3 regions of the Lentzea sp. NPDC059081 genome follow, and region 3 is predicted to be linked to each of the others. Evidence: riboswitches for the same ligand, from Rfam matches in the RefSeq annotation. Region 3 holds a riboswitch; each other region holds the start of a gene.
What was found. Region 3 has a riboswitch for glycine ahead of gcvP (aminomethyl-transferring glycine dehydrogenase). Riboswitches for the same ligand answer to the same signal wherever they lie in the genome.
Positions count from the first base shown of each region.

Region 1 (3,103 bases), on a different contig from region 3:
CGCGCACCTTCCAACGTCCGACGCTGCCGGTCAGCGAACTCCGGCGAGGCAGCGTGCTTGAACGCCACCGCCTTGGCCGCGATCACGTGCTCCAACGGCCCACCCTGCTGCCCGGGGAACACCGCCGAGTTGATCTTCTTGGCGATGTCCGCCTCGTTGGACAGGATCACGCCGCCACGAGGACCGCCCAGGGTCTTGTGCGTGGTGGTGGTCGTGACGTGCGCGTGCGGCACGGGCGACGGGTGCAGTCCGGCGGCCACGAGACCGGCGAAGTGCGCCATGTCGACCATCAGGTAGGCGTCGACCGAGTCGGCGATCCGGCGGAACTCGGCGAAGTCCAGCTGGCGCGGGTACGCGGACCAGCCGGCCACGATCAGCTTCGGCCGGTGCTCGGTGGCCAGGCGCTCGACCTCGGCCATGTCGACCAGGCCGTCCGAGTCGGCGACGTGGTACGGCACGACGTTGTAGAGCTTGCCGGAGAAGTTGATGCGCATGCCGTGCGTCAGGTGGCCGCCGTGCGCCAGGTCCAGGCCCAGGATCGTGTCGCCGGGCTGCAGCAGGGCGAACATGGCGGCCGCGTTGGCCTGCGCGCCCGAGTGCGGCTGCACGTTCGCGAAGCCGGCGCCGAAGAGGGCCTTGATGCGCTCGATGGCCAGGCGCTCGACTACGTCGACGTGCTCGCAGCCGCCGTAGTAGCGGCGGCCGGGGTAGCCCTCGGCGTACTTGTTCGTCAGCACCGAGCCCTGCGCCTGCAGGACCGAGACGGGCGTGAAGTTCTCCGAGGCGATCATCTCGAGCGTGCCCTGCTGGCGCGCCAGCTCGGCCGCGACGGCCTCGGCAACCTCGGGGTCGTACTCCGCGAGGGAAGCGTTGAACTGGTCGGACATCTGGAAGAACTCCCTACTTGGCGCGCTTGTAGAACGGAAGTGCGACGACCTCGACCGGCTGCTTCTTGCCGCGGACGTCCACCAGCAGAGGGGTGCCCGGCTCCGCGCTCGCCTTCGAGACGTAGGCCATGGCGACGGAGTAGCCGAGCGTCGGGGACAGGGCGCCCGAGGTGACCTCGCCGACGACCTCGTCGCCGTTCAGCACCGCGTAGCCGTGGCGCGGGGCGCGGCGCTCCGGAGTCTTCAGACCGACCAGGACCGAGTCCACATCGGACTCCGAGACCTTGCTCAGCGCGTCGCGGCCCACGAAGTCGCCCGGCTTGTCGAGCTTCACGACCCGGCCCAGGCCCGCGTGGTACGGCGTCAGCGACGTCGTCAGCTCGTTGCCGTACAAGGGCATCCCGGCTTCGAGGCGCAACGTGTCGCGGCAGCCGAGCCCGCACGGCTTCAGCTCGTGCGCGGCACCGGCCTCGAGCAGCGCGGTCCACACGGCGGAGGCGTCGGACGGCGCGACGAAGAGCTCGAAGCCCTCCTCGCCCGTGTAGCCGGTGCGGGCCAGCAGCGCCGGGACGCCCGCGACCGAGGACGGGTACGAGGCGTAGTACTTGACCGTCGCGAGGTCGGTGTCGGTGAGGCCGGACAGGATCTCGACCGACTTCGGGCCCTGGATCGCGATCAGCGCGTAGTCGGTCGACCTGTCCTCGACCACCGCGTCGAACCCGGCGGCGCGCTCGACCAGCGCCTCGGCGACCACGGCGGCGTTCGAGGCGTTCGCGACGACCATGAACTCCTCGTCGCCCAACCGGTACACGATCAGGTCGTCGATCACGCCGCCGTCGGCCTGCGTGATCATCGTGTAGCGCGCCTTGCCGACGGCCAGCGCGGAGATGTGGCCGACGAGCGCGTAGTCGAGGGCTTCGCCCGCCTGCGGCCCGGTCAGGACGATCTCACCCATGTGCGTGAGGTCGAACAGGCCCGCGGTCGTGCGCACCGCGTGGTGTTCCGCGAGCTCGCTCGAGTAGCGCAGCGGCATCCGCCAGCCCGCGAAGTCGGTGAACATCGCGCCGAGCTGCTCGTGCTCGGCGTTCAGAGGCGTGAGGCGGGACATCAGAACGCTCCTCCAGGGTGCGCCGAAGAGCCGGACGGCCGGCTGAGGCAACAGAAGAATGACACGGTCCATCGGAGACTCCTCACTTGAGCGAGCCTCCCCCTCTGTCATGAGCCTGAGAGCTTCACCGCGCGCAGCGCGGCTTGCACCGTGGGCGAGGCCGATGGGCCTGCTTTCCAGAGTTGCCTTCGTCGTGCGGTACCTGTACCTGAGAGATTCCGGGGAGGAGTTGCTCCTTCGGCGCCCCCTGCCCGAGAAATCGGGTGCAGTGGGACTCTCCCGCGCGACATCGACGGCCGTGTTCAGTTGTCAGCCCCAGACGCTAGCAGGCCAAACGTCACAACGGCACGCCCTGCGCGGTCTTCTCGACCACTTTGCGCTCCGCCCAGAACGACAGGAACGGGACGGTGCCGGCGAGCAGCACCAGCAGGGTGCCCTTGATCGACCAGCGCAGCTTGAGCGCCAGGTCGACCGAGATCACCAGGTAGATGGCGTAGAGGAAGCCGTGGATCGGGCCGACGACCTTCATCGCGCCGCCCATGTCCGCGGCGTACTTGAGCACCATCGCCACGACCAGGAGCAGCAGGAAGACACCGACCACGTAAGCCATGACCCGGAACCGGGTCAACGCACCCTTCATCTGCCCGCCTTCGCTCAACGACCGTCCCGCGCGTTGAGGTCCGCGAGCATGCGGTTGTAGGCCGCGAGCTCCGCGTCTTCTTCGTCGTCGAAGTGCTCGACAGGCGCGGGTGTGACGGCGTCAACGGTAGTCACCGGCCGGGGACCGGGTGCAACCGGCTCCGGTGCGGAGAGAGCCCCGTCACGGTTCTGGCGCGCCAGGCGGCGGAAGCGCCACACCATGAAGAGGGGGAAGAGGCCGAAGAGCGGCCACTGGAGCACGTACCCGAGGTTCTGGAACGTGCCGCTGGCGGACTCGAAGCGCTGCCACTGCCAGTACGCGAGCCCGCAACACACGACCAGCGCCGCCAGACAGGCGAACGCGATCAACAAGCGTTGGGGAGTAAGGAGGCCGCGCACGACCTCCACACTACTTGGGTGAGGCCTCCGACCAGGAGGCCGCCCGTGAGGGACATGAACTCGGGGCTGC
Region 1 is NZ_JBHYGW010000058.1:908-4,010, forward strand. It holds gene glyA (serine hydroxymethyltransferase) at 1-887, opposite strand, end outside; gene gcvT (glycine cleavage system aminomethyltransferase GcvT) at 901-1,995, opposite strand; glycine riboswitch at 2,090-2,181, opposite strand; glycine riboswitch at 2,182-2,287, opposite strand; gene ACFWV3_RS45515 (DUF3817 domain-containing protein) at 2,333-2,635, opposite strand; gene ACFWV3_RS45520 (hypothetical protein) at 2,650-3,006, opposite strand.
Region 1: another riboswitch for glycine. It lies ahead of gcvT (glycine cleavage system aminomethyltransferase GcvT); the one in region 3 lies ahead of gcvP (aminomethyl-transferring glycine dehydrogenase).

Region 2 (3,103 bases), on a different contig from region 3:
CCGGTCGCGTCAGCCACCGGGCCGTTGGTCAGCAGGCCGGCGTGGACGTTGAGGCCCAAGGCGAGCGAACGGTCGTCCTTGAGCGCCTTCTCCCAGCCCTTGTCGGCCAGCGCGACGGCGTACGGCAGCGTCACGTTGGTCAGCGCGTAGGTGGAGGTGCGCGGGACGGCGCCCGGCATGTTGGCCACGCAGTAGAACACCGAGTTGTGGACCTCGTAGGTCGGCTCGGCGTGCGTGGTGGCGCGGGAGTCCTCGAAGCAGCCGCCCTGGTCGATCGCGATGTCGACGAGCACCGAACCCGGCTTCATCTCGGCCACCAGGGCGTTCGAGACCAGCTTCGGGGCCGCGGCGCCCGGTACCAGCACGGCGCCGATGACCAGGTCGGCCTCGCGGACGGCCTGCTCGATGGCGAACGAGTTCGAGGCGAGCGTGCGCAGACGGCCGGAGAACTGGGCGTCGATCTGGCGCAGGCGGTCGACGTTGGTGTCGAGGATCTGCACGTCGGCGCCCATGCCGACGGCGATGGTGGCGGCGTTGACGCCCGCCACGCCGCCGCCGATCACGACCACGCGGGCCGGGGCGACACCGGGGACGCCGCCGGGCAGCACGCCGCGGCCGCCGGAGGGCTTCATCAGGCTGAACGCGCCGACCTGCGGGGCCAGGCGGCCCGCGACCTCGGACATCGGGGCGAGCAGCGGCAGCGCGCGGTTCGGCAGCTGCACGGTCTCGTAGGCGATGGCGGTGGTGCCGGACGCGAGCAGCGCCTCGGTCAGCGGCTTGTCGGCGGCGAGGTGGAGGTAGGTGAAGAGGGTCTGGCCGGCGCGGAGACGGGGGTACTCCTCGGCGATCGGCTCCTTGACCTTGAGGACCAGGTCGCCCTCCGCCCACACGTCGTCGGCGGTCGCGAGCACCTTGGCGCCCGCGGCGAGGTACTCCTCGTCTGTGATCGCGGAGCCCAGACCGGCGCCCTGCTCGACGAACACGTCGTGCCCGCGGCTCGTCAGCTCGTGCGCACCGGCAGGGGTGAGAGCGACGCGGTACTCGTGGTTCTTGATCTCGCGGGGAACTGCGATCCGCACGATGACTCCTCCGTTCGGTGGCCGACATCTCACAATGTGGGGCAGTGGGAAGGTCATGTCACTGTGCTGATCGCACTATCACGCACCCGTGTGGTTGTTCATCTAGGACAGGGCGACTCGGGCCGCTCTCGCGTGTGACTCGACCGGTTCGCGTTGACACCCGGCGGGGCCCGCACATAGCGTTCGGCCCCGAGAACTGAAGACCGGCCGTGGCGCGTCAGCGCCGGAACCCGAGTGGGAGAGACCTCGACGTCGGAGTCGGGGCGCCGAAGGGGCAAGCTCCCGCACACTCTCAGGCAGCAAGACCGCTCGGGGTAGGCAACTCTGCACGGCGGAGGGGGCGCAAGTGTGTCCTTGACCCGTCACCAGCCAGAGGAGTCGCCGTGCAGTTCCCCGAGAACCTGCTCTACACCACCGAGCACGAGTGGGTCGACTGGACGCCGGGCACCCAGGACCCGCTGACCTGCGGAATCACCGAGTACGCCGCGGACGCGCTCGGCGACATCGTCTTCGTGCAGCTGCCGGAGGTCGGCGCGAAGGTGATCACCAACGAGGTCTGCGGCGAGCTCGAGTCCACCAAGTCCGTCAGCGACCTGTTCTCGCCCGTCACCGGCGAGGTGATCGAGGTCAACGGCGCCGTCGTCGACGACCCGGCGATCGTCAACAGCGACCCCTACGGCGCCGGCTGGCTGTTCAAGGTTCGCGTCGAGTCGGCCGAGAACCTGCTCACGGCGGCGAAGTACGCCGAGCTCACCAAGTCCGACTGACATGGCCATCAGCGTCTTCGACCTGTTCTCCGTCGGCATCGGACCGTCCAGCTCGCACACGGTCGGTCCGATGCGCGCGGCGGCGATGTTCGTCGAGAAGCTCGGCGAGCGCCTGTCCGGAGTGGACCGGGTGCACGTCGAGCTCTTCGGTTCGCTCGGCGCCACCGGGCACGGCCACGGGAGCCCCAAGGCCGTCTTCCTCGGCCTGGAGGGCAACCTCCCCGAGGAGGTCGACCCCGCGGTCGCGGCCGGGCGCGTCGACGAGATCGTCGCGAGTGGACGGCTGCGGCTCGGCGGCACGCACGAGATCGCGTTCCGGCACGACCACGACCTCATCATGCACCGCCGCAAGTCGCTTCCTCTGCACCCCAACGGGATGAGCTTCGAGGCGTTCAGCGGGGGCACTTCGGTCGAGCACGCCGTCTACTACTCGATCGGCGGCGGGTTCGTCGTCGACGAGAACGCCTCGGGCACCGACCGGATCAAGCCGGACACCACGCCGTTGCCGCACCCGTTCCTCACCGGCGACGAGCTGCTCGCGCGCTGCCGCGAGACCGGGCTGTCGATCAGCGAGATCATGATGGCCAACGAGCTGTCGTGGCGCACCGAGGACGAGGTGCGGTCGGGGCTGCTGCACATCTGGCACGTCATGCAGGAGTGCGTCGAACGCGGCTGCACCGAGCACGGCGTGCTGCCCGGCGGCCTGAAGGTCCGCCGCCGCGCCGCCGAGATGCGCAAGCGCCTGGAGGGCGAGCACTTCGTCACCGACCCGCTGCGGGTCATGGACTGGGTGACCCTCTTCGCGCTGGCCGTCAACGAGGAGAACGCGGCGGGCGGCCGGGTCGTCACCGCACCGACCAACGGCGCGGCCGGCATCGTCCCGGCGGTCCTGCACTACTACACGAAGTTCGTGCCGGGGGCCGACGACGACGGCGTGGTCCGGTTCCTGCTGACCGCGGGTGCGATCGGCGTGCTGTTCAAGGAGAACGCGTCGATCTCCGGTGCCGAGGTCGGGTGCCAGGGCGAGGTCGGTTCCGCCTGCTCGATGGCGGCCGGCGGCCTCGCCGAGGTGCTCGGCGGCACGCCCGAACAGGTCGAGAACGCGGCCGAGATCGCCATGGAGCACAACCTCGGCCTGACCTGCGACCCGATCGGCGGGCTGGTGCAGATCCCGTGCATCGAACGCAACGCCGTCGCGTCGATCAAGGCGATCACCGCGGTGCGCATGGCGTTGCGCGGGGACGGGTCGCACTTCGT
Region 2 is NZ_JBHYGW010000027.1:69,354-72,456, forward strand. It holds gene ald (alanine dehydrogenase) at 1-1,079, opposite strand, end outside; glycine riboswitch at 1,305-1,397, shown strand; gene gcvH (glycine cleavage system protein GcvH) at 1,463-1,846, shown strand; gene ACFWV3_RS37260 (L-serine ammonia-lyase) at 1,848-3,103, shown strand, end outside.
Region 2: another riboswitch for glycine. It lies ahead of gcvH (glycine cleavage system protein GcvH); the one in region 3 lies ahead of gcvP (aminomethyl-transferring glycine dehydrogenase).

Region 3 (3,103 bases):
TTGTGGTGTCTGTCGCTCTTCGTCTCGCTCACGCCCCCCGTGCTCCGTCCGCGTGTCGCCCCATCGGGCTACTCAGTGCCCGATCGGCCCGCTAAACGATCACTAAACGTCACCTGAACGTCCTACTTCGGGTGACGGTGTGACCCTCTACTTCAGGTTGAGGGTCGACACTCCCCGCGCGTCGCGTTGACCTGCCCTCGGAGCGGTCCTACCGTCGAACTCGAGTGGACGTCGCTGGTTCGCGCGAGCTGACGTGGCGGCTTGACGGCCATCGAGTTTCGTGGCCGTTCGCGAGGGGAGGCAGGCGTGGTCGAGGAAGCGCCCTTGAGGGCCGGATCCGGGCAGCAGGGCGAGCTGTTCCCGGACTCCTCGCTGCCGGACGAGCTCGTCGGTTACCGGGGTCCCGCGGCGTGTCAGATCGCGGGCATCACGTACCGGCAGCTCGACTACTGGGCCCGGACGGGGCTCGTCGCCCCGACGGTGCGGATGGCGCACGGCTCCGGCAGCCAGAGGCTGTACTCGTTCAAGGACATCCTGGTCCTGAAGGTCGTGAAGCGACTGCTGGACACCGGCGTCTCGCTGCAGAACATCAGGGTCGCGGTCGACCACCTGCGCCGCCGCGGCGTCCAGGACCTCGCGAAGATCACCCTCTTCTCCGACGGCACGACCGTCTACGAGTGCACGTCACCGGAGGAGGTCGTCGACCTGCTGCAGGGCGGCCAGGGCGTGTTCGGCATCGCGGTGAGCGGTGCGATGCGCGAGATCAGCGGGACCATCCACGAGTTCCCGGCCGAACGCGCGGACGGCGTCGAGATCGCCCCGATGACCGAGGACGAGCTGACCCGCCGCCGCCGCGAGCGCGCGACCGGCTGACCGGTCGCTCCTCCTGGCCGGCTACCCCTTCCTGGCCGACTGGCCGTCCTCTGTGGCCGGTCGGCAGAGGCGCCGCGGCACCCCGGCTCCCTAGCGTTGCCGGCATGACCCCCACTCCTTCCTCGCAGGTCGTGAAAGCGCTGGCCGCGGCCGTGCAACGGGCGTTCCGGCTGGAGTTCGGCTTCGTCGGCACCGAGAACCTGCTCATCGCGCTCGCCGACACCACCGGTCCCGGGCGCAAGCTCGGCGTGAGGTCGCTGCGGGCGCAGGCGATGGCGCGGGGGACCGAGCACTGGGCGAGCGGCGACGGCGGCGCCACCGAGGCCGGTCCGGACGTCACGACGCTGCTGCGCGCCGCCCACCACCAGGCACGTGTCGACACCCCGGTGCCCGCCAGCGTCGCGCTGGACGCCTGCCTGCGCGCGGCGATCGGCCAGGCCGGCGACGGCGTGCTGACCACGACCCACCTGTCGCTCGCGTTGCTGTCGCTGGAGTTCGGCCGGGTCGCGGACCTGATGGCCGTGCGACGCGTGGACGTCGAGGCCACCGCGGCGGCCGTGCGCGCGGCGTCGGAACCCGAGGAGGCTCCGGCGGTGTGGCTGCTGCGCAAGGCCGGTGCGCTGGAAGGGGAGTCCGGCGGCGGGTACGTGCGCTGGCTGACCAAGCTCGTCGTGCGCGGACAGGGGCTGGGCGGGCCCGAGCTCACCGCGGTGCGCGCCGAGGCCGAACGGCTCGCCGTCGCCGGCGACCGCACCGTCACCTCCCGCGACCTCGTGGCCGCGGTGCTGACGCTCGACCAGCAGCTGTCGGCGGCGGGCAGGAAGCTGCGGCCCGAGCTCGAGTCCGGTGCGGCGGCGGCGTTGCGCGCGGCGGGCGTGGACCGCGCGACCCTGCCCGCGGGCGGCCCGGTGGAGCGGGCGATCGAGGGCGCGAAGCTCGTCGCGGCCCGGCGCGGGGACGACGTCGTGGGCGCCCGGCACCTGCTCGTGGCCCTGCGCGACGACCAGGAGGACCCCGTCTCCGCGGCCTTGTCCGGTCTCGGTGCTGAGATGTAGGTCGCGTCCGGGGGGACTGGGTGGGCTGCCTGCGGGTATTCTTCTCGGGTAGTCGCTGAACTCAGGCGGGAGAGACCGGGTCGCAGAGCCCGGCGCCGAAGGAGCAAGTCCCTCCCCGGGAACCTCTCAGGCATCCAGGACCGCCCGAGCGAGACGCCTCTGGAAAGTGGAGCCCCGCGAGGGGGTCCCGCCGACGGTGAAAGCCCGCTCCCGCAGCGGGTGAACCTCTCAGGCGCCCTTCGGGGTACGGACAGAGCGGGGAGGGCACCAGGACACGTGTGCCCTCAGGCCCCCGGAGGCGTTAGATGACGCAGGACCGCATTCCGCTCGCCGCTCTCGAGCACGGCACCCCGTTCGCCGACCGCCACGTCGGCCCGCGCCCCGCCGAGCTCGCCCGGATCCTCGACGTCATCGGCGTCGGGTCGCTGGAGGAGCTGGCGCAGCACGCGGTTCCCCCGTCCATCCACGAGCGCGACCTCGTGCTGGACCTGCCCGCCCCGGCCACCGAGACCGAGGCGCTCGCCGAGCTGCGCGCGCTGGCGGCGCAGAACCGGCCGATGACCCAGATGATCGGCCTGGGCTACTACGACACCGTGACGCCGGGCGTGATCCTGCGCAACGTCCTCGAGTCGCCCGCCTGGTACACCGCCTACACGCCGTACCAGCCGGAGATCTCGCAGGGCCGCCTCGAGGCGCTGCTGAACTTCCAGACGATGGTCGGCGACCTCACCGCGCTGCCCGTCGCCAACGCGTCCATGCTGGACGAGTCGACCGCCGCCGCCGAGGCCATGACCCTGGTGCGCCGCGCGGGCAAGTCCAAGTCGGACAAGTTCGTCATCGACGCCGACACGCTGCCGCAGACGCTCGCCGTCATCGAGACGCGCGCCGAGCCGCTGGGCATCGAGATCGTCGTCGCCGACCTGTCGCAGGGCATCGAGGGCCTGGGCCTGGGCGGCGACTTCTTCGGCGTGCTGCTGTCCTACCCCGGCGCGTCCGGTGTGGTGCGCGACCAGAAGGCGTTGATCGAGGAGATCCACGCCGCCGGCGCGCAGGCCGTGGTCGTCGCCGACCTGCTGGCACTGACGCTGCTGCGCGCGCCGGGCGAGATCGGCGCCGACGTCGTCGTCGGCACCACCCAGCGCTTCGGCGTGCCGATCGGCTTCGGCGGCCCGCAC
Region 3 is NZ_JBHYGW010000010.1:73,742-76,844, forward strand. It holds gene ACFWV3_RS22880 (MerR family transcriptional regulator) at 307-873, shown strand; gene ACFWV3_RS22885 (Clp protease N-terminal domain-containing protein) at 978-1,928, shown strand; glycine riboswitch at 1,985-2,081, shown strand; gene gcvP (aminomethyl-transferring glycine dehydrogenase) at 2,234-3,103, shown strand, end outside.